One region of the Pantoea sp. GABEPS69 genome, then DNA from elsewhere that is predicted to be linked to it. Evidence: predicted binding sites of a transcription regulator. Region 1 holds the regulator's gene; each other region holds the start of a gene.
What was found. The regulator PurR, encoded in region 1, represses purine synthesis genes. The targets are predictions, from matches to a motif close to CANGCAAACGTTTGCNTG.

Region 1 (5,845 bases):
TTCTTTCGTATCAACGGCCGCGGCACCGCCGACCACGTCGGGGTTTACCTCGGCAACGGCAAATTCATTCAGTCGCCGCGCACCGGAAAAGATATCCAGATTAGCGGGCTCTCGGATGATTACTGGCAGCGTCACTATATCGGCGCGCGCCGGGTAATGACGCCGAAAACCATTCGCTAAACGCGAAAAAAAACCGGGATAATCCCGGTTTTTTTATCGCTGTCTGTTAGTGCATGACGGCGGTAAAGCTAAAGGCCACAATCATCAGCAGCGCCGCGCCGGTGGTCATTAATGCCAGTTTCAAATCGGTGCTCATTTCCTCTCCTTATCCACACAATTATCAGGGTCTTGTGCGATTTTCCCATAGTTGTCGGTAAAAATCTCGTTTTATCCCGCAAGCCTTGTTAGAATCCCCGGCTTTGTTGCGCAACTGACGCAACGCCCGTACCGTTCGTACGCAACAGCCCCTGTTTTGTCCTGCCCAGTGAGTATTTCACCGACAAAAACTGTAGCGAATTAACAGAAAACTCTCTTAGCGGACGCAAACGTTTAACATTATGCTTATCAGTGGGTTATTGATAAGTTCTGGAGTCTCTTTTTAATGGCAACAATTAAAGATGTCGCGAAGCGCGCGGGTGTTTCCACCACCACCGTTTCCCACGTGATCAATAAAACGCGCTTCGTTGCGGAAGAGACGCGCAACGCCGTCTGGCAGGCGATTCAGGAATTACACTATTCGCCCAGCGCCGTGGCGCGCAGCCTGAAGGTCAACCACACTAAAACGCTGGGGCTGCTTGCCACCTCCAGCGAAGCGCCCTATTTTGCGGAAATCATCGAAGCGGTCGAGCACCACTGCTTCGAGCGGGGCTACACCTTAATTCTTGGCAACGCCCACAACGATCTGCAAAAGCAGCGCGCCTATCTGTCGATGATGGCGCAGAAGCGCGTCGACGGCCTGCTGGTGATGTGCTCCGAGTATCCGGACGATCTGCTGAAGATGCTGGAAGAGAACCGCAATATTCCGATGGTGGTCATGGACTGGGGCGAATCGCGCGGCGATTTTACCGACACCGTGCTCGATAACGCTTTCCAGGGCGGCTATCTGGCGGGACGCTATCTGATTGAACGCGGCCATCGCGATATCGGCGCCATTCCCGGCCAGCTGGAGCGCAACACCGGCGGCGGGCGCCATGCGGGCTTTTTGCAAGCGCTGGAGGAAGCAGGCATCGCGGTGCGTCCCGAATGGATCGTACAGGGCGATTTCGAACCGGAATCGGGCTATCAGGCGATGCAGCAGATCCTGCAGCAGAAGCAGCGCCCGACGGCGATCTTTTGCGGCGGTGATATTATGGCGATGGGCGCGATCTGCGCCGCCGACGAGATGGGACTGCGCGTGCCGCAGGATATTTCGGTGATCGGCTATGACAACGTGCGCAACGCGCGCTACTTCACTCCGGCGCTGACCACCGTGCATCAGCCTAAAGCCCAGCTGGGCGAGAAGGCGCTGGAGATGCTGCTCGATCGCATCACCAGCAAACGCGAAGTGTCGCAGACCATCGAAGTGCATCCCACGCTGATTGAGCGCCGCTCGGTCGGCGACGGCCCGTTCCGCGACTACCGCCGTTAATCCTCGCTTAACCACTCCTGATTGAGCGTTTGCGCATCGCCGAGATAGCTGAGCAACCAGCTAAGCGCCGGCGATGCGCGCGCCTCCGACCAGCTCACGCAGCAGTGACTTTCCGGAAAGGGTGCAGGCAGCGTCAGCTCCGCCAGCTCGCCCTTATCCAGCAGCGGACGCGCCAGATGGCCCGGCATCATCGCCACGCATAAGCCATCCAGCACGCACGCCAGCCCCGCCTGCCAGTCCGGCACCACCAGTCGGCGCTGGTTATCCAGCGTCCAGGTCATGCGGCGCGGCAGCGCGCGCGAGGTATCCTCCAGCACCAGCGACGGCCAGACGCGCAGCGCGTCGTCGTCGAGCTGCGGCTGCTGCGTCAGCGGATGGTGGCGCGCCACGACGCAGCGCCAGTTCAGCGCGCCCATATCGCGAAAGGAAAAGCGCCCGCCGACCGGGATCGCCTGGGTGGCGCCGATCGCCACGTCGACGCGTCCGTCGGCCAGCGCGTCCCATACGCCGTTAAACACCTCATAGCTGATGTGCAGCTCCATATCGGGAAAGTGTCGATAGAAGTCGGTCACCAGCTGACGGCTGCGTGGCAGCTTCACGATGCGATCGACCGCGATGCTGAGCTGCCCGCGCCAGCCGTTGGCCAGCTGCTGGCACTGCCTGCGGGTGGCGAGCATTTTTTTGATAACCTCGCGGCCTTCGCGCACGAAATGCTCGCCAGCGGCGGTCAGCGCCACGTCGCGATGCTGCCGTTCAAACAGCGGCACCGCCAGCCATGTTTCCAGCTGGCGCACCGTATAGCTGACGGCAGAGGGCACGCGATGCAGCTCCTGCGCGGCGGCGCTAAAACTGCCGGTGCGCGCCACGGCGTCTACCACTTCAAGCGCATATTCGGACCACATGCTTTTTCCTTTCAAAAATTTTCACAGCACTCTGCAAATATTAACGTTTCACAGCGGCAGGCGCACCCTTTTACACTTTGCCGCGTTTAACCTGCCTGACGAAATATGAGATTAAAAACCATGCTGTCATCAAAAGGATTTATGCCCTACCTCGCTCTGCTCAGCATGCTGGGCTTTCTGGCGACCGATATGTATCTGCCCGCCTTCGGCGCGATGCAGATCAGCTTTAATACCTCGCCCGGCATTATCAGCGCCAGTATGAGCCTGTTCCTGGCGGGTTTCGCCATCGGTCAACTTTTCTGGGGCCCGCTTTCCGACCGCATCGGCCGCAAACCGGTTCTGCTGATGGGGCTGGGACTGTTCGCGCTCGGCTGCGCCGGCATGCTGTGGGTGGAAAATGCGGTGCTGATGCTGGCGCTGCGCTTTATTCAGGCAATCGGCGTCTGCGCTGCGGCGGTGAGCTGGCAGGCGCTGGTGGTGGATCGCTATCCGCGCGCGCGCGCCAATAAGGTGTTCGCCACCATTATGCCGCTGGTGGCGCTTTCGCCCGCGCTGGCGCCGCTGCTCGGCGCCTGGCTGATTAGCCACTTTCACTGGCGTTCGATCTTTCTGGTGCTGACGCTGACCGGCGTGGCGCTGATGCTGGTGACGCTGCGCCTGCCCGCCAGCCGCCCGACGGCAAAAGAGGCGGGCGATCAGCCCGGCTTCTTCTCGCTGCTGCGCTCCGGCGTCTATGGCGGCAACGTATTGATCTATGCCGCCTGCTCCGCCAGCTTTTTCGCCTGGCTGACCGGCTCGCCCTTTATTCTCGCCGATGCGGGCCTGACGCCGGCGGATATTGGCCTGAGCTATATTCCGCAAACTATCGCCTTCCTGCTGGGCGGATTTGGCTGCCGCGCCCTGCTCAACCGCTTTGCCGGCGCGCAGCTGCTCCCCTTGCTGCTGGCACTTTACAGCCTGAGCGTGACGACGCTCTTCGGCGTGGCGCTTACCGGAAGCCACAATCTGATCGCCCTGCTTGCGCCCTTTTGCGGCATGGCGCTGGCGAACGGCGCGATTTACCCGATCGTGGTGTCGAATGCGCTGCTGCCGTTCCCGCACGCCACCGGTAAAGCCGCGGCGCTGCAGAATACCCTGCAGCTCGGTCTTTGCTTCCTTGCCAGTCTGGCGGTCTCCGCAGGTTTACAACAGCCGCTGCTAATGACTACGCTGATTATGGTGACCACTATCGCACTGGCGATGGCGGGCTACGTCTGGCAGCGACGCGCCAGCGCACAAATGGATATTGTCCGCGTTACCACTCCCTGCCAGGATAATCACTAAGGCAACTTTTATAGTTAGCTGCCTAACAATAAGTCGTTGAATACTGACCTGGTTGAGCATATACTCGATCAGGTCAATAAATCTGCAACAAATCAATAACATAATTGTTTTATTATTAGGCGAAGCTTATCGCCCGGATGGTGTCTGCGCGCGCGTTCCCTGCTGCGTCAGACAACGAATTTCAGATCCAATCCTTTGTAAAACGTCGGATATCAGGCGCACGGAGCAATCCGTGACATTTCTCACAGGCCTTGAGAAATTGACTATTCTTTTTCTCAGGTTCAACGCGGACAGGTGATGGAGTAGCTATGAGTTCATCGTTAATAGAAGAAGTGAGCCTTGAAGAAAACCACTGGTATCGCATTGTCCACGAAATGCTGGAAAAAGCGGACATCGAAATCAACGGCAGCCGCCCCTGGGATATTCAGGTTAAACAGCCTGACTTTTTTAAGCGCGTGATTCAGGAAGGCTCACTTGGTCTTGGCGAAGCTTATATGGATGGCTGGTGGGAGTGCGAACGGCTGGATATGTTTTTTCACCGCGTGCTGAAGCATAAGCTGGACCAGCAGTTGCCGCACCACTTCAAAGATACGCTGCGCGTGGCCGCCGCGCGTCTCACCAACTTACAGTCGAAAAAACGCGCATGGATCGTGGGCAAAGAGCATTACGATCTCGGGAACGACCTCTTCTCACTGATGCTCGACCCCTATATGCAATACTCCTGCGCCTACTGGAAAGAGGCCGAGACGCTGGAGCAGGCGCAGGAAGCGAAGCTGGATATGATCTGCCGCAAACTGCAGCTGGAGCCGGGCATGACGCTGCTGGACATCGGCTGCGGCTGGGGCGGGCTGGCAGAGTATGCCGCTCGCCACTACGGCGCGGTGGTGCACGGCGTGACCATCTCGGCAGAGCAGCAGAAGCTGGCGCAGCAGCGCTGCGAAGGACTGGACGTCACTATCCTGCTGCAGGATTATCGCGATCTTAACCAGCAGTTTGATCGTATCGTTTCGGTGGGCATGTTCGAGCACGTCGGCCCGAAAAACTACGCCACCTACTTCGACGTGGTGGACCGCAACCTCAAGCCGGACGGACTGTTCCTGCTGCACACCATCGGCGCGATCCGCACCGATATGAATGTCGATCCCTGGATTGATAAATATATTTTCCCCAACGGCTGTCTGCCGTCGGTGCGTCATATTGCGGACGCCAGCGAGTCTCATTTCATTCTGGAAGACTGGCATAATTTCGGCGCCGATTACGACACCACGCTGATGGCCTGGTACGAGCGCTTCCTGCAGGCGTGGCCGCAGCTGGCCGAAAAGTACGGCGAACGTTTTAAGCGCATGTTCAGTTACTATCTTAATGCCTGCGCCGGCGCCTTTCGCGCCCGCGATATTCAGCTGTGGCAGGTGGTTTTTAGCCGCGGCGTAGAAGGCGGCCTGCGCGTCGCGCGCTAAGCCGATCTGTTGAATAAGGCGCCTGGAGCGCCTTTTTTTATGCTTATTCGACGTCCGGGCGCAGAGCCGCTGCTTCACGCTGCGCCAGCACGCGCTCGACGGTATCGACGATCGCCTGAGTGTGCGGATCGATCTCGATATTGACGCGGTGTCCCAGCTTTTTCGCGCCAAGCGTAGTGCGCTCCAGGGTTTCTGGGATTAAATAGACGCAGAATTTGCTTTTGGTCACTTCGCCCACGGTCAGGCTAATGCCGTCAATACCGACGAAGCCTTTATGCAGAATATATTTCATCTGCGCCGGGTCCTGAATTTTAAACCAGACTTCGCGGTTATTTTCCGACTGGATAATTTTGCAGATTTCTGCAGTGGTCATAATATGGCCAGACATCAGGTGGCCGCCGATCTCATCGCTGAATTTCGCCGCGCGTTCAATATTGACGACGTCGCCTTCCTGCAGGTCGCCTAAATTGGTGACGCGCAGCGTTTCTTTAATCAGATCGAAACTGACGCGGTTGCCTTCAATGGCCGTGACCGTC
Region 2 (5,845 bases), 1.9 Mb from region 1:
GCATACACCGCTCGACAACACCGCGCTCGACCAATTATTTAACGAAGCCCGCACTCATAGCTACTGGCAGGACAAGCCCCTTGAAGACGGCATTCTGGAGCAGCTCTACGCGCTGACTGCGCTTGGTCCGACCTCGGCCAACTGCTCGCCAGGCCGCTTTGTATTTGTCACCTCGCAGGAAGGCAAAGAGAAGCTGAAGCCGGCGCTCTCATCCGGCAATGTAGAAAAGACCATGACCGCGCCGGTGACGGTCATCGTCGCCCACGATATGGCGTTTTACGATCGGCTGCCGCAGCTGTTTCCGCACGCCGATGCGCGCAGCTGGTTTACCGGCAGCCCGGAACTGGTGAAAGAGACCGCCTTTCGCAACAGCAGCCTGCAGGCGGGCTATCTGATCCTGGCCGCGCGCGCGCTCGGGCTGGATGCCGGCCCGATGTCAGGTTTCGATCCTTCAAAAGTCAACGAGGCATTCTTCGCCGGCAGCAGCTGGCAGGTGAATATGTTAATCAACCTCGGCTATGGCGATCGCGAGAAGCTGCATCCGCGTCTGCCGCGTCTGCGTTTTGACCAGGCGTGCAAACTGGCCTGACGGTAACCCGCCGCTGCGCAAGCGCGTAGCGGCCTCTCTTTTCCCGCCGCTTTTTATCAGCCGATTCTGAATATGCGTCATTCTGTTGCATGTCAGATGCAATATGCTCAGAAAATTCTTACAATGCGCCCTGATGATTAAGTGACCATTTTCACGGAGCGACAGATGGCGGGTCATTTTGTACGTTGGATGGGCGATCGCGGCATTGTCGCCGACGCCATGCGCATGCCGCAGGATGTCATCGATCAGGCGCGACAGCTGCCTGACAAATACCGCGGCCGTTTTTTGCTTGCTCGCCTGATGCTGGCGCAGCTGATGCTGCGCGTTTACGGTATCAGCACCCTTCCTGCTCTCGTTACCCACAGCAACGGCCGCCCCGCCTTTGCCGATCGCGATTTGCCCGATTTCAGCATCGCCTATGCCGGCAATATGGTCGGCGTGCTGCTGGCCGAAGAGGGCGGACGCGCCGGCCTGGATATGGAGATCGTGCGCGCCCATAGCCGCCAGACGCAGGAGCAGCTGATGCAGTCGCTTACGTCGGGCGAGCGCGCCTGGATCAATGCGCAACAGGATTTTATGGAGGCGGTGACGCAAATCTGGACGCTGCGCCAGAGCATTCTCAAGCTGACCGGCGAAGGTAACGATAATATGGCCTCGCTGCGGCTGCAGCCCGCGGCCGGCCGTCTGCGCTCGACGAGCTACCCCGATATTCAGGCGGTGTGCGACGCCGAGCCGACGCTGGTGTGGTCATGCGCTCTGTCGCCCGCAACTCAGCGTTTGCACCTGTGGGAAATTGACGCCTCGCGTGAGTGGCATGCGCTGCGCGACGTAGAGATGAGCAAGCCCAATATCGGACCGCGCACGCTGCGTCTGGCCAGCTCGCCGCGGGAGCGCAGCCTCCATCCAGAGGTATAAAAAAAGCCGCTTAAGCGGCTTTTTTTACGGGGCAATGGTGCCAACGCGGGCGAGATGAACCGATCGCAAAGACGCAAAAAACGGCATCCCTGCCAGCTCGGCCCGCGCCATCCATGGCGCGTGACGCTTTGCTCTTCGGTTCATCTCGCCCGCTTGCAGACGACTCTGCGGTTTGCGATAGAGCCCGAGCCGTCTTCTTAATGCGCGTCGATAAAGGCGATTTTCAACACGAACAGCAGCGCCACGACCACCACGCAGGGGCTGATCTCGCGCCAGCGGCCGGTGCCCAGCTTCATCACGCAGTAGGCGATAAAGCCCAGTGCGATACCTTCGGTAATCGAGAAGCTGAACGGCATCATCGCCGCGGTGACGAAAGCCGGCACCGCTTCGGTGAGATCGTCCCAGCGCACGCGCGACAGGCTGGCGGTCATCAGCACGCCGACGTAGATCAGCGCGCCCGCAGCCGCATAGCCTGGCACCATCGCCGCCAGCGGCGACAGGAACATTACCAGCAGAAAAAGCACGCCGGTCACCACCGCCATCAGGCCGGTGCGGCCGCCGATCGCCACGCCGGACGAACTCTCGATGTAAGCGGTCACTGACGAGGTACCTGCCAGCGCGCCAGTCACTGAGCTGAAGCTATCGACAAACAGCGCCTGCTTCATGCGCGGAAACGTGCCTGTCTCATCGGTCAGGCCCGCTTTGTCGGTGACGCCGATCAGGGTGCCGGAAGAGTCGAACAGGTTAACCAGCATAAAGGAGAAGATAACGCCCGCCATGCCGATATTGAACGCGCCTTTGATATCCACCTGCCCGACCACGCTGCCGATCGCAGGCGGCGTGGAGAAAAGACCGACAAATTTCACATCCCCCAGCGCCCAGCCGATAGCCGTGGTGATCACCATCGAGATCAGCACCGCCGCATGGATATTGCGCGATGCCAGAATGGCGATGATAAAGAAGCCTAGCGCGCCGAGCAGTACGCTGTGCGAGGTGAGATTGCCGACCGCAGCGATGGTATCGGGATTCGCAACGATGATGCCGGCGTTCTTCAGCCCCATCATGGCGATAAACAAACCGATACCGGCAGTGATGCCGACGCGCAGACTCAGCGGGATATTGGCGATCATCCAGTAGCGCACGCGCAGCAGCGTCAGGATCAGCAGCCCCAGCGCGCCCCAGAAAATGGCGCCCATCCCCACCTGCCACGAGTAGCCCATCGCGCCGACCACCACGAAGGCGAAAAAGGCGTTGAGCCCCATCGCCGGCGCCAGCGCCACCGGCAGATTGGCGAACAGGCCCATCAAAATACTGCCGAATGCGGCGATAAGACAGGTTGTGACGAATACCGCCTGGGTATCCATGCCTGCCACGCCAAGAATCTGCGGGTTAACAAAGACGATGTAGACCATCGTCAGGAAAGTGGTGACACCGGCGATAACTTCGGTGCGCACCGTAGTGCCATGTTCCTGCAGCTTAAAAACGCGCTGCAAAAGGCCTTGTTTACTCATGCCAACGATCCTGATGAAAAGAACTCGGCGCGTATCCTGACCGCTTTACAGCGGCAATACAATGATTTTTCGCAACCGTTTCCGGGATCGCAATCTGCGTCGATTAGGTTAAAGTGTGTGCTCTCTCGAAAACAGAAGGATAGCGACAGATGGCAGTAGAGTGCGTGTTTTTTGACTGCGACGGCACCCTGGTAGATAGCGAATTGCTCTGCACCCAGGCGTACGTCAACACCTTCGCCCGCTACGGAATTAGCTGCTCGTTACAGGAGATGTTCGAAAAGTACAAAGGCGTCCAGCTCTACGATATTATTCGCGACGTCGGAGAAACGCATCACGCCACGCTGCCGCAGGCGACGTTTGAGGCCGACTACCGCGCCGAGGTGGCGCGCCTGTTCGACGCGTCGCTGACGGAAATTCCCGGCGCGAAAGCGCTGGTAGAGAAAATAACCGTGCCGATGTGCGTCGTCTCCAACGGCACGGTAAAGAAGATGCAGCACTCGCTGGGGCTGACCGGCATGCTGCCCTGGTTTCGCGATCGCCTCTACAGCGGCTACGACATCTCGCGCTGGAAGCCCGATCCCGCGCTGATGCATTACGCCGCCGAACAGATGCAGGTGCCTGTCGAGCGCTGCATTCTGGTGGACGATTCCGAAGCGGGCGCCCGCGCCGGCATCGCGGCGGGCATCCCGGTATTTTACTACTGCGCGGACGCGCACAACCCTGAAATCGATCACCCGCTGGTGACGCGCTTTACCGATATGGCCGAGCTGCCCGCGCTGTGGCGCGCGCGCGGCTGGCAGCTGGTCGCCGACTCATCCCCCGCGATTTAACCAATCGCGCCCAGCGAATCGTCGTTACCCTGCTTTTTCGGCAGCAAAAAGAGCGTGGCGACGATATCCAGCAGGTAGATCAGCGCCAGCAGGGTAATCGCCGCGGCAAACGAAATTTTCGCCGCCAGCAGGCCAATCACCAGCGGGCCGAAACCGCCGACGCCGCGCCCGAGGTTGAACAAGACGTTCTGCGCCGTGGCGCGCGCCTGCGGCGGGAAAGTGTCGGAGATCAGCGCGCCATAGCCGCCAATCATGCCGTTGACGAACATCCCCATCAGGGCGCCGGTAAACAGCATCACGGTGGGATCGCGCAGCTGCGCGTAGATCACCACCATCGCCACAGCGCCGAACTGATAAAGCAGGAAAATTTTCCAGCGCGCAAAGCGGTCCGCCAGCACGCCGAACAGCCAGATGCCGAAGGTCATGCCGACCACGGTGACGGCGGTCCATAATCCCGATTTGGTCAGGCTAAAGCCGAAGTTAGCGGAGAGATAGCTCGGCATCCAGATCATCAGCCCGTAATAGCCGAAGTTCTGCACCGACGTCAGGATAAAGATGCCGAGGCTCGCTTTCGCGGTGGCGCGATCCTGCACCAGCATTTTCAGGCGCGCGGCGAACGACAGCGACGGCGTCAGTTTCGCCTGTCGGGTAAAGGCCTCCGGCTCGCCCATGCTGCGCCGCAGCACAAACGAGAACAGCGCGGGCAGCAGACCGACCAGAAACATGCCGCGCCAGCCGATGACGCCCAGCAGCGGCGGCGTGATAAAGGCCGCCAGCAGCACGCCAAGCTGCCAGCCGATGCCGACCCACGCCGAGGCGCGGTTGCGCTTTTCCGCCGGCCAGGCTTCGGCAATCAGCGCCATGCCGATGCCGAACTCGCCGCCCAGCCCCATGCCCGCCAGCGTGCGGTATGCCAGCAGATCCCAGTAGCCCTGCGCCACCGCGCACAGTCCGGTGAAAATCGAGAACATCAGAATGGTGACGGTGAGGATGCGAATGCGGCCAAAACGATCGCTGAGATGGCCGAACAGAATACCGCCCACCACCGCGCCAATCAGCGTCCAGGTAACCAGCGAGCCCGCCTGCGACGGATCCAGCGCCAGCGACAGGCTAATCGCCGGCAGCATAAATCCCAGGATCAGCAGATCGAATCCATCCATCGCGTAACCGCTGACCGCGGCCAGCATCGCCTTTGCAGGCGTTACGCTCTGCTTACTGCGGGAAAGAGACATGAATCAGCACCTTGATAAAGTAAAAGTGCGCCAAGTATATAAAGGAAACGGTTGCGTGGGACAGAAAAAGCGGCGGGCCGTGCGCCAGCCAGCGCACGGCGGAGAATCATCAGGAGGGTTTATTGGAGCCGTCGTCGCCGGAGAGCAGCTCATCCAGCTTATCGCCGCCGACGTGGCGGAAATCCTGACCTTTTACGAAGTAGAAGATGATTTCGCAGATGTTCTGACAACGATCGCCGATGCGCTCAATAGCGCGGGCGCAGAACAGCGCAGTCAGCACGCTCGGGATGGTGCGCGGATCTTCCATCATGTAGGTCATCAGCTGACGCACGATGCCTTCGTACTCTTTGTCGACCTTTTTGTCTTCGCGGTAGATCTGGATCGCTTCGGTCAGATCCATACGCGCGAAGGCGTCCAGCACGTCGTGCAGCATCTCTACGGTATGACGGCCCAGCGACTCCAGACTCACCAGCAGCGGCATATGCTGCTGACCAAATTTCTCCAGCGCGGTGCGGCTGATTTTTTCCGCTACGTCGCCGATACGCTCCAGCTCGGAGATGGTTTTGATAATCGCCATGACCAGACGCAGGTCGCTGGCGGTGGGCTGGCGTTTGGCGATGATGCGCACGCAGGCTTCATCGATCTCCACTTCCATCATGTTGACTTTCTGGTCGCCGTCGATCACGCGCTGCGCCAGCTCGCCGTCAAGATTGTGCATCGCGGTGATAGCGTCGGTGAGCTGCTGCTCCACCATGCCGCCCATAATCA
Region 3 (5,845 bases), 1.2 Mb from region 1:
GCCGAGATAGGCAGGGATTTTGCCTTTGCAGATAAAAAGGTAAAGCAGCGTGCCGACGCCGTTGAACAGCAGCACCGTCGCCGGGTTGATATGAAACAGGATCGGCACCAGCACCGTTGCGCCGAACATGGCGAACAGATGTTGCAGGCTGAGCGGTATGGTTTGCAGTAGCGGCGGTCGTTCGCTGACGCCAATGGCGCGACGAGTCATCATTTATCCCCTTCAACGTTTATTTTTGCCAAAAAAAAGCCGACTCTCTGGTCGGCTGATTCAGTTACTTCGTTCCGAAAATCTTGTCGCCGGCATCGCCCAGCCCTGGAATGATATACCCCTTTTCATTCAGGCCGCGATCCACCGACGCGGTGTAGAGCTCAACGTCCGGATGCGCCTTCTCCAGCGCGGCGATGCCTTCCGGCGCGGCGACCAAAACCAGCACCTTGATGCTGCTGCAGCCCGCTTTTTTCAGCAGATCGATGGTGGCGATCATCGAGCCGCCCGTGGCCAGCATCGGGTCGACCACCAGCGCCAGGCGCTCTTCGATGTTGGAGACCAGCTTCTGGAAATAGGGCACCGGCTCCAGCGTCTCTTCGTCGCGGTAGACCCCGACCACGCTGATGCGCGCGCTTGGCACATGCTCCAGCACCCCTTCCATCATCCCCAGACCGGCGCGCAGAATCGGCACAACGGTGATTTTTTTACCTTTGATTTGATCGATTTCCACCGGACCGTTCCAGCCTTCGATGGTGACGCGCTCGGTTTCCAGGTCGGCGGTGGCTTCGTAGGTCAGCAGGCTGCCGACTTCCGACGCCAGCTCGCGGAAGCGCTTGGTACTGATATCGTGCTCACGCATCAAGCCCAGTTTATGTTTGACCAGCGGGTGTTTGACTTCCACGATCTTCATTGGTGTTCTCCCGGAATGAGTTGAGCTAAAAAAAAATCGCGGGATTATACCGCCTTTTCGCAGGCGCGCCATATGTCGTTGCGCAAAGAGGCTAAGTTTTGATCCGTCATTCAAGGATTGATGAAAATCGTCCGGCGCGCAATTTGACCAGGCAATGGGACTCGCAAACGTTTGCCTGCGCTGTTAGAATTGCCGCGCTTTTTGTTAACCACCAACCGCAATCGCGTGGGGATTCCGCAGTGACCGACAAGACCTCTCTCAGCTACAAAGACGCCGGCGTTGATATCGATGCTGGTAATGCTCTGGTTGATCGTATTAAAGGCGTGGTGAAAAAGACCCGTCGCCCGGAAGTAATGGGTGGGCTGGGCGGTTTCGGCGCCCTTTGCGCGCTGCCGCAGAAATATCGCGAGCCGGTGCTGGTCTCCGGAACCGACGGCGTCGGCACCAAGCTGCGTCTGGCGATGGATCTGAAGCGCCATGACGCTATCGGCATCGATCTGGTCGCCATGTGTGTGAACGATCTGGTGGTTCAGGGCGCGGAACCGCTGTTTTTCCTCGACTATTACGCCACCGGCAAGCTGGACGTCGAGACCGCCTCTTCCGTTATCACCGGCATCGCCGAGGGCTGTCTGCAGTCCGGCTGCGCGCTGGTAGGCGGCGAAACCGCTGAAATGCCGGGCATGTACCACGGCGAAGATTACGACGTGGCGGGATTCTGCGTCGGCGTGGTTGAGAAATCTGAAATTATCGACGGTTCAAAAGTACAGGACGGCGACGTGCTGATCGCGCTGGGCTCCAGCGGCCCGCACTCTAACGGCTATTCGCTGGTGCGCAAAATCCTCGAAGTGAGCCAGACCGATCCGCTGACGAAACAGCTGGACGGCCGCCCGCTGGCGGACCACCTTCTGGAACCGACCCGCATCTACGTGAAAAATATTCTTAGCCTGATCGAGCAGGTGGATGTGCATGCGATTGCCCATCTGACCGGCGGCGGCTTCTGGGAAAATATTCCGCGCGTGTTGCCGGATCATACCCAGGCGGTGATCGATGAGAAGAGCTGGGAATGGCCCGCTGTCTTTGACTGGCTGCAGCAGGCGGGCAACGTCAGCCGCCACGAGATGTACCGCACCTTTAACTGCGGCGTCGGCATGGTGATCGCCCTGAGCGCCGCCGAAGCCGACAAGGCGGTAGAGCTGATGCGCGCCGCGGGCGAAAAAGCCTGGCAGATCGGCGTGATCAAGGCGTCAGATGCGGAAGAGCGCGTGGTTATCAACGCATGAAAAAGCTGGTTGTACTGATCTCCGGCAACGGAAGTAATCTTCAGTCCATCCTCGACGCCTGCGCAAGCGGGCGGATTAACGGCAGCGTCGCTGCCGTTTTCAGTAATAAATCGACCGCTTACGGCCTGACGCGCGCGCGCGACGCGGGCGTGCCGGCCCATGCGCTGGCGGCGGGCGATTTCCCCGATCGCGAAGCCTTTGATCGTCAGCTGATGCGGGAGATCGACGCGTACGCGCCGGATCTGGTGGTGCTGGCGGGTTATATGCGCATCCTGAGCAGCGCCTTTGTCGCGCATTATCAGGATCGCCTGCTCAATATCCACCCTTCCCTGCTGCCGAAATACCCTGGCCTGCACACCCATCGTCAGGCGCTGGCGAACGGCGACGCCGAACACGGCACGTCGGTGCATTTCGTGACCGACGAGCTGGACGGCGGCCCGGTGATACTGCAGGCTCGCGTGCCGGTTTTCCCTGACGACAGTGAAGACGAGGTTACGGCGCGCGTGCAGCATCAGGAGCATGCGATCTATCCGCTGGTGATTAGCTGGTTTGTCGAGGGTCGGTTAGCGATGCGCGAAGGCAAGGCCTGGCTGGATAATCAGCCGCTGCCGCCGCAGGGCTACGCGTACGACTAGGGCATAAAGCTGTTTGATTTATCCGTGCTTACGTAGAGGGCATGGATCGATCGCCAGGCCGCTCAAGGTATCCATACGCGCTCGGCCTGCGCGGACACGCACCTCCTCCCTGAGGTGCGCCCGTAAACGGGCCAGCGCTCTGCGCTGTTCAAAAACGCTCCCGGCGTTTTTGTCCCTGCCGCAGGACGCTTTGCTCTTCTGCCCATGCCAGCTACGTTTTGACTTTGTTAGCTACCTGTGAGAACACGTACCGCTACCTCAGCCGTAGCGCCCGGTAATGTAATCCTCGGTGCGCCGGTTGCGCGGCGAGGTAAAGATGCGATCCGTTTCATCGAACTCCACCACCGCGCCCTGATGCATAAAGGCGGTGTAGTCGGAGACGCGCGACGCCTGCTGCATATTGTGGGTGACCAGCACCAGCGTAAAGTGCTGCTTCAGCGTGGTCATCAGCTCTTCAATCACCAGCGTCGAGATAGGATCGAGCGCCGACGTCGGCTCGTCCAGCAGCAGGACTTCCGGTTCGATAGCGATGGCGCGCGCGATCACCAGCCGCTGCTGCTGGCCGCTAGAGAGCGTCAGCGCGTTTTGTCCCAGCTGATCCTTCACCTCGCCCCACAGCGCCGCGGCACGCAGCGCGCGTTCGCACGCCTCGTTCAGCACTCGCCTGTCGCGCACGCCCTGCAGCCGCAGGCCGTACACCACATTTTCATAAATCGACTTAGGAAACGGATTGGGACGCTGAAACACCATGCCGATCCGGCGGCGCAGCGCCGAGAGATCCTGCGCCGGCTGCATAATGTCGTGGCTGCCCAGCAGAATTTCGCCTTCGATACGGCAGCTGTCCACCACGTCGTTCATGCGATTAAAACAGCGCAGCAGCGTCGATTTGCCGCAGCCGGAAGGCCCAATCAGCGCGGTAATGCGCTTTTCGGGAATACGCAGCGAAATATCATGCAGCGCCTGACGGTCGCCATACCATAACGAAAGGTGGTTTAGCGTCAGCGCCGTTTCGGTGTCGGGCATCATAGTCATCATCTTTTATTGGGTCATCAGCCGGTAGCGTTCGCGCAGCCGATGGCGCAGCGCCATCGCCAGCAGGTTAAGCGACAGAATAATGGTCACCAGCAGCAGCGCCGTGGCGTAAACCAGCGGGCGATCCGCCTCGACGTTGGGACTCTGAAAGGCGAGATCGTAAATCTGGAAGCCGAGGTGCATAAATTTGCGGTCAAGATGCAGCCAGGGAAAGACCGCGTCGACCGGCAGCTCCGGCACCATCTTGACTACGCCCACCAGCATTAGCGGCGCGGTCTCTCCCGCCGCGCGCGCCACTGCCAGAATCAGGCCGGTGAGCATCGCCGGCAGCGCCATCGGCAGCACCACGTGCCATAGCGTCTCCGCCTGGGTGGCGCCCAGCGCCAGCGAGCCCTGACGCAGCGAGTCGGGGATGCGCGACAGTCCCTCTTCGGTGGCGACGATCACCACCGGCAGCGTCAGCAGCGCCAGCGTCAGCGACGCCCACAGCAGCCCCGGCGTACCGAAAGTGGGACTGGGCAACGAGCGGGAAAAGAAGAGCTGATCGAGCGTGCCGCCAGCCAGCCAGACGAAAAAGCCCAGCCCGAACACGCCATACACGATCGACGGCACGCCCGCCAGATTGACCACCGCGATGCGCACCAGCCGCGTCAGGGCGTTGCGCCCGGCATACTCATGCAGCCAGATAGCGGCGATAACGCCCAACGGCATCACCACCAGCGACATCAGCAGCACCATCAGCACGGTGCCGAAAATCGCCGGAAACGCGCCGCTGTCGCTCTCGCCCTCTGCGGGCGAATCGCTGACGAAATGCCAGATCTGACGCAGCGCGTGCGTCAGCTTCTGCTGCGCGCTCATGGCGTTAGGACGCCAGGCTTCGACCACCTGCGCCAGCGGGATGGCGTGCTCGCGGTGCTGCGCGTCGCGCAGGATCACCACGTCGCGCTGGCTCTCGCGCTGCAGATCGGCCAGCCGGCTGCTGAGACGGGCGAAACGGCGCTGCAGCGCCGCCTGGTTCGCCTCGAACTCCGACAGCGCGCGCGTATCGAACTGCTGCCGCTGCCGCAGCCGATCGGCGCGCGCATCCAGCGCCGCCAGCTGATCGTTGAGCCGGGTCAGATCGACATGACGGATGCGATGAATTTTATGCAGCAGTTCGCGCACCTGCCCCAGCCGCTGATGCAGCAGCGCATCGGGATCGCGCGCCGTCAGCGCCTCATTATCTTCACGCAGGCCGGCGAACCAGCCGTAAGCATTGCCGCCGCTGCGCCGCTGCAGCACCATCACCTCTTTCGGCTGGCTGACCCTGAGCGCCTCGCGCGCATAGATCACGCGGAAATCGGGCGCGTCCCAGTCGCGGTTGCCGGTTTTGATCAGGTAGCGGTGAACGTGGCTGACCGGTGGCAACGCCTCACCTTGCGCCGCGGGCGCAGGAAAGTTCGGCTGATGCTCCAGGGTTTCGCCCAGCAGCGCCGTGGTCTGCCCTTCCGGCTGCGTCAGCTGGTAGAGGTCGACGCGCTGCGGCCAGAAGGCGCGCATTCCCTGCCACGCCAGCAGCGCAATCAGCAGGGTAAAGGCCAGCAGGCAGACGGCGACCGCGCCTGCGGTCAGCCAGCGCCAGCGGTCGTTTTGTCGCATCGTCTTCATGCCTGGCCCTCATGCTGCCCGTATCGCTGGCGCAGGCGCTGGCGGATCAGCTCGGCCAGCGTATTGATGATCAGGGTAAAGATCAGCAGCATCAGCGCGCTGAGAAAGAGTATTCGGTAGTGCGCGCTGCCTGCCGCCGCTTCCGGCATCTCGATGGCGATATTAGCGGAAAGCGCGCGTAGCCCGGAAAAGAGCCCGCCCTGACTCTGCGGCGTGTTGCCGGTCGCCATCAGCACAATCATGGTTTCGCCGACCGCGCGGCCAAAGCCGATCATCAGCGCGGCGAAAATCCCCGCCGACGCCCCCGGCAGCACCACGCGCGTCAGGGTCTGCCACGGCGTGGCGCCCAG
Region 4 (5,845 bases), 1.2 Mb from region 1:
GCGCAGGACAGAGCGCTTCGCCTACCGCCTTGACCGCTTCGTAGAGGCCGGCATCTTCGCCAGGGTGGCCTGCCGCCGCCATCCAGTTAGCGGAGAGCTTCACGCGCTTGAGATCGCCAATCTGCGTCGCCGCCAGGTTGGTCAGTGCTTCACCCACGGCCAGACGGCCGGAGGCGGCGAAATCGAGCAGCGCAACCGGCGCGCGCTCGCCCAGCGCGAAGGCCTCGCCGTGATAGCTGTCGAGGCTGGCGGTGGTGACCGCGCAGTTCGCCACCGGAATCTGCCACGGACCGACCATCTGGTCGCGCGCCACCATGCCGGTGACGGTACGGTCGCCGATGGTGACGAGGAAGGTTTTCTCCGCCACGGTCGGCAGGTGCAGCACGCGGTTTACCGCGTCGCTAAGGGTAATACCGTCGCGCAGCAGCGGCTCGCCTTTGGCCTGCTGCGTGGCCACGTCGCGCGTCATCTTCGGCGTTTTGCCCAGCAGCACGTCCAGCGGCATATCGATAGGCGTGTTGTCGAAGTGGCTGTCGCTCAGGCTCAGGTGTTGCTCTTCGGTCGCTTCGCCGATCACCGCGTAAGGCGCGCGCTCGCGCTGGCAGAGCGCATCGAACTGCGCCAGCTTCTCCGGCGCCACCGCCAGCACGTAACGCTCCTGCGACTCGTTGCACCACACTTCCAGCGGGCTCATGCCCGGCTCGTCGTTCAGGATGTCGCGCAGGTTGAAACGGCCGCCGCGGCCGCCGTCGCTCACCAGCTCCGGCATGGCGTTGGAGAGGCCGCCCGCGCCCACGTCGTGAATAAACAGAATCGGGTTCTCTTCGCCCATCTGCCAGCAGCGGTCGATCACCTCCTGACAGCGGCGCTCCATTTCCGGGTTGTCGCGCTGTACGGAGGCGAAATCGAGATCGGCGTCAGACTGGCCTGACGCCATGGACGAGGCCGCGCCGCCGCCCAGACCGATATTCATCGCCGGGCCGCCCAGCACGATCAGTTTCGCGCCCAGGGTAATCTCGCCTTTCTGCACGTGATCGGCGCGGATGTTGCCGATGCCGCCCGCCAGCATGATCGGCTTATGGTAGCCGCGCAGTTCGACGCCGTTATGGCTGTTTACTCGCTCTTCATAGGTGCGGAAGTAGCCGTTCAGCGCCGGACGCCCGAATTCGTTATTGAACGCCGCGCCGCCCAGCGGGCCTTCGGTCATGATGTCCAGCGCGCTGACGATGCGCTCCGGCTTGCCGAAATCCTCTTCCCAGGGCTGTTCAAAGCCGGGAATACGCAGGTTTGACACTGAGAAACCGACCAGGCCGGCTTTCGGCTTCGCGCCGCGTCCGGTCGCGCCTTCGTCGCGGATCTCGCCGCCGGAGCCGGTCGCGGCACCGGGCCACGGCGAGATCGCCGTAGGATGGTTATGGGTTTCTACCTTCATCAGGATATGCGCCGCCTCCTGATGGTACTCATACTCGCCTTTTTGCGCGTCGGCGTAAAAGCGTCCCACTTCCGAGCCTTCCATTACCGCCGCGTTGTCTTTGTAGGCTGACAGCACGTGGTCCGGCGTGGTCTCGAAGGTGTTTTTAATCATTTTAAACAGCGATTTCGGCTGTTTTTCGCCGTCGATAATCCAGTCGGCGTTGAAAATTTTATGACGGCAGTGCTCAGAGTTGGCCTGCGCGAACATATAGAGTTCGATGTCGTTGGGGTTGCGCCCGAGGCGCTGGAAAGCCGCCAGCAGATAGTCGATTTCGTCGTCCGCCAGCGCCAGCCCCAGCGTGCGGTTCGCCTCTTCCAGCGCCTGACGGCCGTTATTCAGCACGTCGACGCTTTTCAACGGCTGCGGCTCGTGATGCGCGAACAGCGCTTCCGCCTGCGACAGATCGCTGAAAACCGTCTCCATCATGCGATCGTGCAGCAGCGCCTGAAGCGTCTGCCACTGCGCGTCGGTAAGCTGCGGCGCCTGCACGTAGAAGGCCAGACCGCGCTCCAGGCGGCGCACCTGCGGCAGATCGCAGTTGTGCGCGATATCGGTCGCTTTGGAAGACCAGGGCGAGATGGTGCCGGGACGCGGCGTTACCAGCAGCAGGCGGCCTTGCGGCGCATGTTCGGCGAGAGAAGGACCGTATTTCAGCAAGCGCTGGAGGCGCGCTTTTTCATCAGCGTTCAGCGGTGCGCTGACATCGGCAAAATGGACGTACTCGGCGTAAATGTCACTCACCGGCAGGTGAGCGTCCTGAAAGCGGGTCAGCAGTTTGTTTACACGAAATGCCGACAGGGCGGGCGAACCACGCAGAATTTCCATCATTTAATCTCTCGTCAGAGCGCCGTGCGACGCTTCAAGGGGCACAACAGCAGAAAACGGGCGGTATTATAGAGAAACACCCCGCTCGACGAAACCGTTTGCGCATAATTTCTCTGCCTGCGGAATTGCCTGAATTTTGCGCAAAACCTGCTTTATAAGTTGCTCTACGCTGCCGAGTTGCGCAAAATGCCCCTCGCTCTGGGAGTTCAAAAAAGATCAATACTGCCTTTAAAAGACAGAGGCCTTAGAGCCAGCGAGAGACAACTATTTGAAACGCCTAAAATTAAATTATCTGCTGATCGGTCTCGTCACCCTGCTGCTGGCGATGGCGTTATGGCCATCGATCCCGTGGTACGGCAACGGACAGGATGCGATTTCGCAGATAAAATCACGGGGAGTGCTGCGTATCAGTACCATCAACTCCCCGCTGACTTACTACACCATCAATAAAGCCCCGGCCGGCATGGATTACGAGCTGGCGAAGCGCTTTGCCGACTATCTGGGCGTTAAGCTCAAGGTCACGGTGCGCCCGAACCTCAGCGATCTGTTTGACGATCTCGACGACGGCAAGGCGGACCTGCTGGCGGCGGGGCTGATTTACAACGATGAAAGGCTGGCGCGCTATAAAACCGGGCCGAGCTACTACTCCGTGTCCCAGCAGCTGGTCTATCGCGTCGATAAGCCGCGCCCGAAAAATCTCGGCGATCTCAAAGGCGAGCTCAGGGTCGCTTCCGGCTCCGCCTATCTGTCGTCGCTGAAAACGGCGCGCGATAAGCAGTATCCCGATCTTAACTGGGTCATCTCCACCGATCAGGCGCCGAAAGCGCTGCTGGAGGCGGTTGCCGACGGCAAGCTCGACTACACCATTGGCGATTCCGTCACCATCGCCCTGCTGCAGCGCATCCATCCGCAGCTGGCGGTGGCGTTCGACGTCACGGATGAAGAGCCGGTCACCTGGTATGTGCCGCACAGCGACGACAGCAGCCTGAACGCCGCGATGCTCGACTTCTTTAACTCGATGGGTGAAGAAGGCGTGATGGCGCGCCTGGAGGAGAAGTATCTCGGCCACGTCGGCACCTTCGACTATGTCGATACCCGAACCTTCCTGCGCGCCATCGACGTGACGCTGCCGGAGATCAAACCGCTGTTTGAGAAGTATGCGGCCAGCATCGACTGGCGGCTGCTGGCGGCGATCTCCTATCAGGAGTCGCACTGGAATCCGCTGGCGACCTCCCCGACCGGCGTGCGCGGCATGATGATGCTGACGCGCAACACCGCCGACAGCCTGAACGTCGAGGATCGAACCGACACCGAGCAGAGCATTCGCGGCGGCAGCCTCTATCTACAGCGCATGATGGAAAAGGTGCCCGCCACCATTCCCGAAGATGAGCGCATCTGGTTCGCGCTGGCGGCCTACAACATGGGCTATGCCCATATGCTGGATGCGCGCAAGCTCACGGCGAAACAGGGCGGCAACCCCGACAGCTGGGCCGACGTCAAGCTGCGGCTGCCGATGCTGAGCCAGAAACGCTACTATGCGCAGACCACCTACGGCTATGCGCGCGGTCACGAAGCCTATAACTACGTCGAGAACATCCGTAAGTATCAGCTGAGCCTGGTGGGATATTTGCAGGAGCAGGAGAAACGCCTGGCCCAGCAGGCGGCGCAAGAGGCGGAGCTGGGCAGCGGCTATCCGGCGGTGGCGCCGGAAATCGCCATGAACTAGGCAATGTGTGAAGCGCGGCGTCGACGCCGCGTTAGTCCGTTCCGCGCTGCGCCTGACGCAGCGCTTTTTTTTGCTCGCGCCGCATGCGGAAAAAGTCGCTTAGCATCGCCGCGCACTCCTCCGCCAGCACGCCGCTCTGCAGCACCACCTGATGATTCATGCCGGGATGGCCGAGCACGTCCATAAGCGAACCCGCCGCGCCGGTTTTCTCATCGCTGGCGCCGTAGACCAGCCGTGCGATGCGGCTGTGCACCATCGCGCCGGCGCACATCACGCAGGGCTCCAGCGTCACGTAGAGCGTGGTAGCCAGCAGGCGATAATTCTCCAGCACCTTGCCGCCCTGACGCAGCGCCATCATTTCGGCGTGCGCAGTTGGGTCGTGCTGGCCGATGGGCCGGTTCCACCCTTCGCCGATAACGCGATCGCCCTGCACCAGCACCGCGCCGACCGGCACTTCGCCCTGTTCCCAGGCGATGCGCGCCAGCCGCAGCGCATGGCGCATCCAGTATTCGTCTTGAGATTGATTCACGCAGGCTCACTCCCGGCAGCAGCAAAGCGGCGCATTATAGCGATCCCGCGCGCAGAATCGAAGATGCAACCCTACTCCAGCTGCTGAAGTTCGCCGCGCGGCGTGACGCGCCAGCGGTGCTGGCAGAAAAAGAGCAGCGGGTTATCCTGCTTACTGTCGCTGTAGCCGCTATAGAGCTGCAGCGGCGTGCCGATCTGCTCTTCGAGCTGAACCACTTTCTCATGGCCGAGGCAGCGCATCGCCAGCACGCGACCGCCGAAGCCGCGCCGCATCTGGCTGGCGATCAGTTTGACGCGCGGCAGGAACGCCGAGTCGAAGTAGACCTGCTCTACCAGCGGCTGCGGCGAGCCGGTAATCAGCCAGACGTCGGCATCATCGCTACCCAGATAGTCGGTCAGGCGCTGCTGCACCACCGGAAACGCGGTCACCCGCTGGCGAAACCACTGCGCAAAGGCCGCTTCGCGCCGCAGCAGCGTGCGCTCCGAGCGGCCAAAGGTAATCGACCAGAGCAGCAGGCTCATCGGCCAGCGCGCCGCGCGCCCTTTAATCAGCAGCCCCAGCCCGACCACCGGCAACAGCGGTACCACCAGCAGCAAATTGAGCGGCTGACGCCAGAGCAAATAGCGCATGAAGGTGCCGAACATATCCTGCTGATGCAATGTGCCGTCCAGATCGAAAAACACCACGCGACGTTGTGTACCCTTGGTCAAAAAACGCTCCTTTCTGATTTGTTCGCCCTATGGTTCCTTATTGTAGCCATCAACCGCGGCAGCGGCGAAAAGGGCTATTTTTAATTCCAGTGGCTACAATGCCAGATGAATAGTTTATTCTTCAGCAGAGAGAGGCATCTTACGGCAGGCTACTTAAACGAGGACCAGGCATGAGCTCATTGCTGCGCATTCGTCAGCTCTATCCGCGTCTGGCGCTAAACGAGCGTCGGCTGGCGGACTTTCTGTTGTCACAGCCGGATCGGGCGCGCCATCTCAGCTCGCAGAAGCTGGCTGAAGAGTCGGGCGTTAGCCAGTCGAGCGTGGTGAAATTCGCGCAAAAGCTGGGCTATAAGGGCTTTCCGGCGCTCAAGCTGGCGCTGAGCGAATCGCTGGCGGATCGCGACGCCATTACCGTGCATAACCATATTCTCAGCGACGACTCGCTGAAAACCGTGGGCGAGAAGCTGCTGACCGAGAAGCTCTCCGCGATTCGCGCCACGCTCGATATCAACAGCGAAGAGAAACTGAACGCGACGCTACACCTGCTGAAAAATGCCCAGCGCATCGTGCTGGTAGGCATC

Region 2: the regulator PurR is predicted to act here: its motif matches at 3,084-3,101, upstream of PVE98_RS19840 (NCS2 family permease).
Region 3: the regulator PurR is predicted to act here: its motif matches at 1,062-1,079, upstream of purM (phosphoribosylformylglycinamidine cyclo-ligase).
Region 4: the regulator PurR is predicted to act here: its motif matches at 2,387-2,404, upstream of purL (phosphoribosylformylglycinamidine synthase).

What each region holds. Positions count from the first base shown of each region.
Region 1 is NZ_CP118618.1:2,208,449-2,214,293, forward strand. It holds gene PVE98_RS10850 (C40 family peptidase) at 1-180, shown strand, start outside; gene PVE98_RS10855 (YnhF family membrane protein) at 227-316, opposite strand; gene purR (HTH-type transcriptional repressor PurR) at 602-1,627, shown strand; gene punR (DNA-binding transcriptional activator PunR) at 1,624-2,529, opposite strand; gene punC (purine nucleoside transporter PunC) at 2,650-3,852, shown strand; gene cfa (cyclopropane fatty acyl phospholipid synthase) at 4,161-5,309, shown strand; gene PVE98_RS10880 (riboflavin synthase subunit alpha) at 5,353-5,845, opposite strand, start outside.
Region 2 is NZ_CP118618.1:4,098,418-4,104,262, reverse strand. It holds gene PVE98_RS19850 (malonic semialdehyde reductase) at 1-589, shown strand, start outside; gene PVE98_RS19845 (4'-phosphopantetheinyl transferase superfamily protein) at 755-1,504, shown strand; gene PVE98_RS19840 (NCS2 family permease) at 1,702-3,015, opposite strand; gene yieH (6-phosphogluconate phosphatase) at 3,165-3,845, shown strand; gene PVE98_RS19830 (MFS transporter) at 3,842-5,077, opposite strand; gene phoU (phosphate signaling complex protein PhoU) at 5,187-5,845, opposite strand, start outside.
Region 3 is NZ_CP118618.1:1,031,355-1,037,199, reverse strand. It holds gene uraA (uracil permease) at 1-210, opposite strand, end outside; gene upp (uracil phosphoribosyltransferase) at 275-901, opposite strand; gene purM (phosphoribosylformylglycinamidine cyclo-ligase) at 1,141-2,181, shown strand; gene purN (phosphoribosylglycinamide formyltransferase) at 2,178-2,816, shown strand; gene pstB (phosphate ABC transporter ATP-binding protein PstB) at 3,075-3,842, opposite strand; gene pstA (phosphate ABC transporter permease PstA) at 3,855-5,495, opposite strand; gene PVE98_RS04865 (ABC transporter permease subunit) at 5,492-5,845, opposite strand, start outside.
Region 4 is NZ_CP118618.1:967,927-973,771, reverse strand. It holds gene purL (phosphoribosylformylglycinamidine synthase) at 1-2,302, opposite strand, end outside; gene mltF (membrane-bound lytic murein transglycosylase MltF) at 2,568-4,025, shown strand; gene tadA (tRNA adenosine(34) deaminase TadA) at 4,057-4,554, opposite strand; gene yfhb (phosphatidylglycerophosphatase C) at 4,626-5,264, opposite strand; gene PVE98_RS04615 (MurR/RpiR family transcriptional regulator) at 5,435-5,845, shown strand, end outside.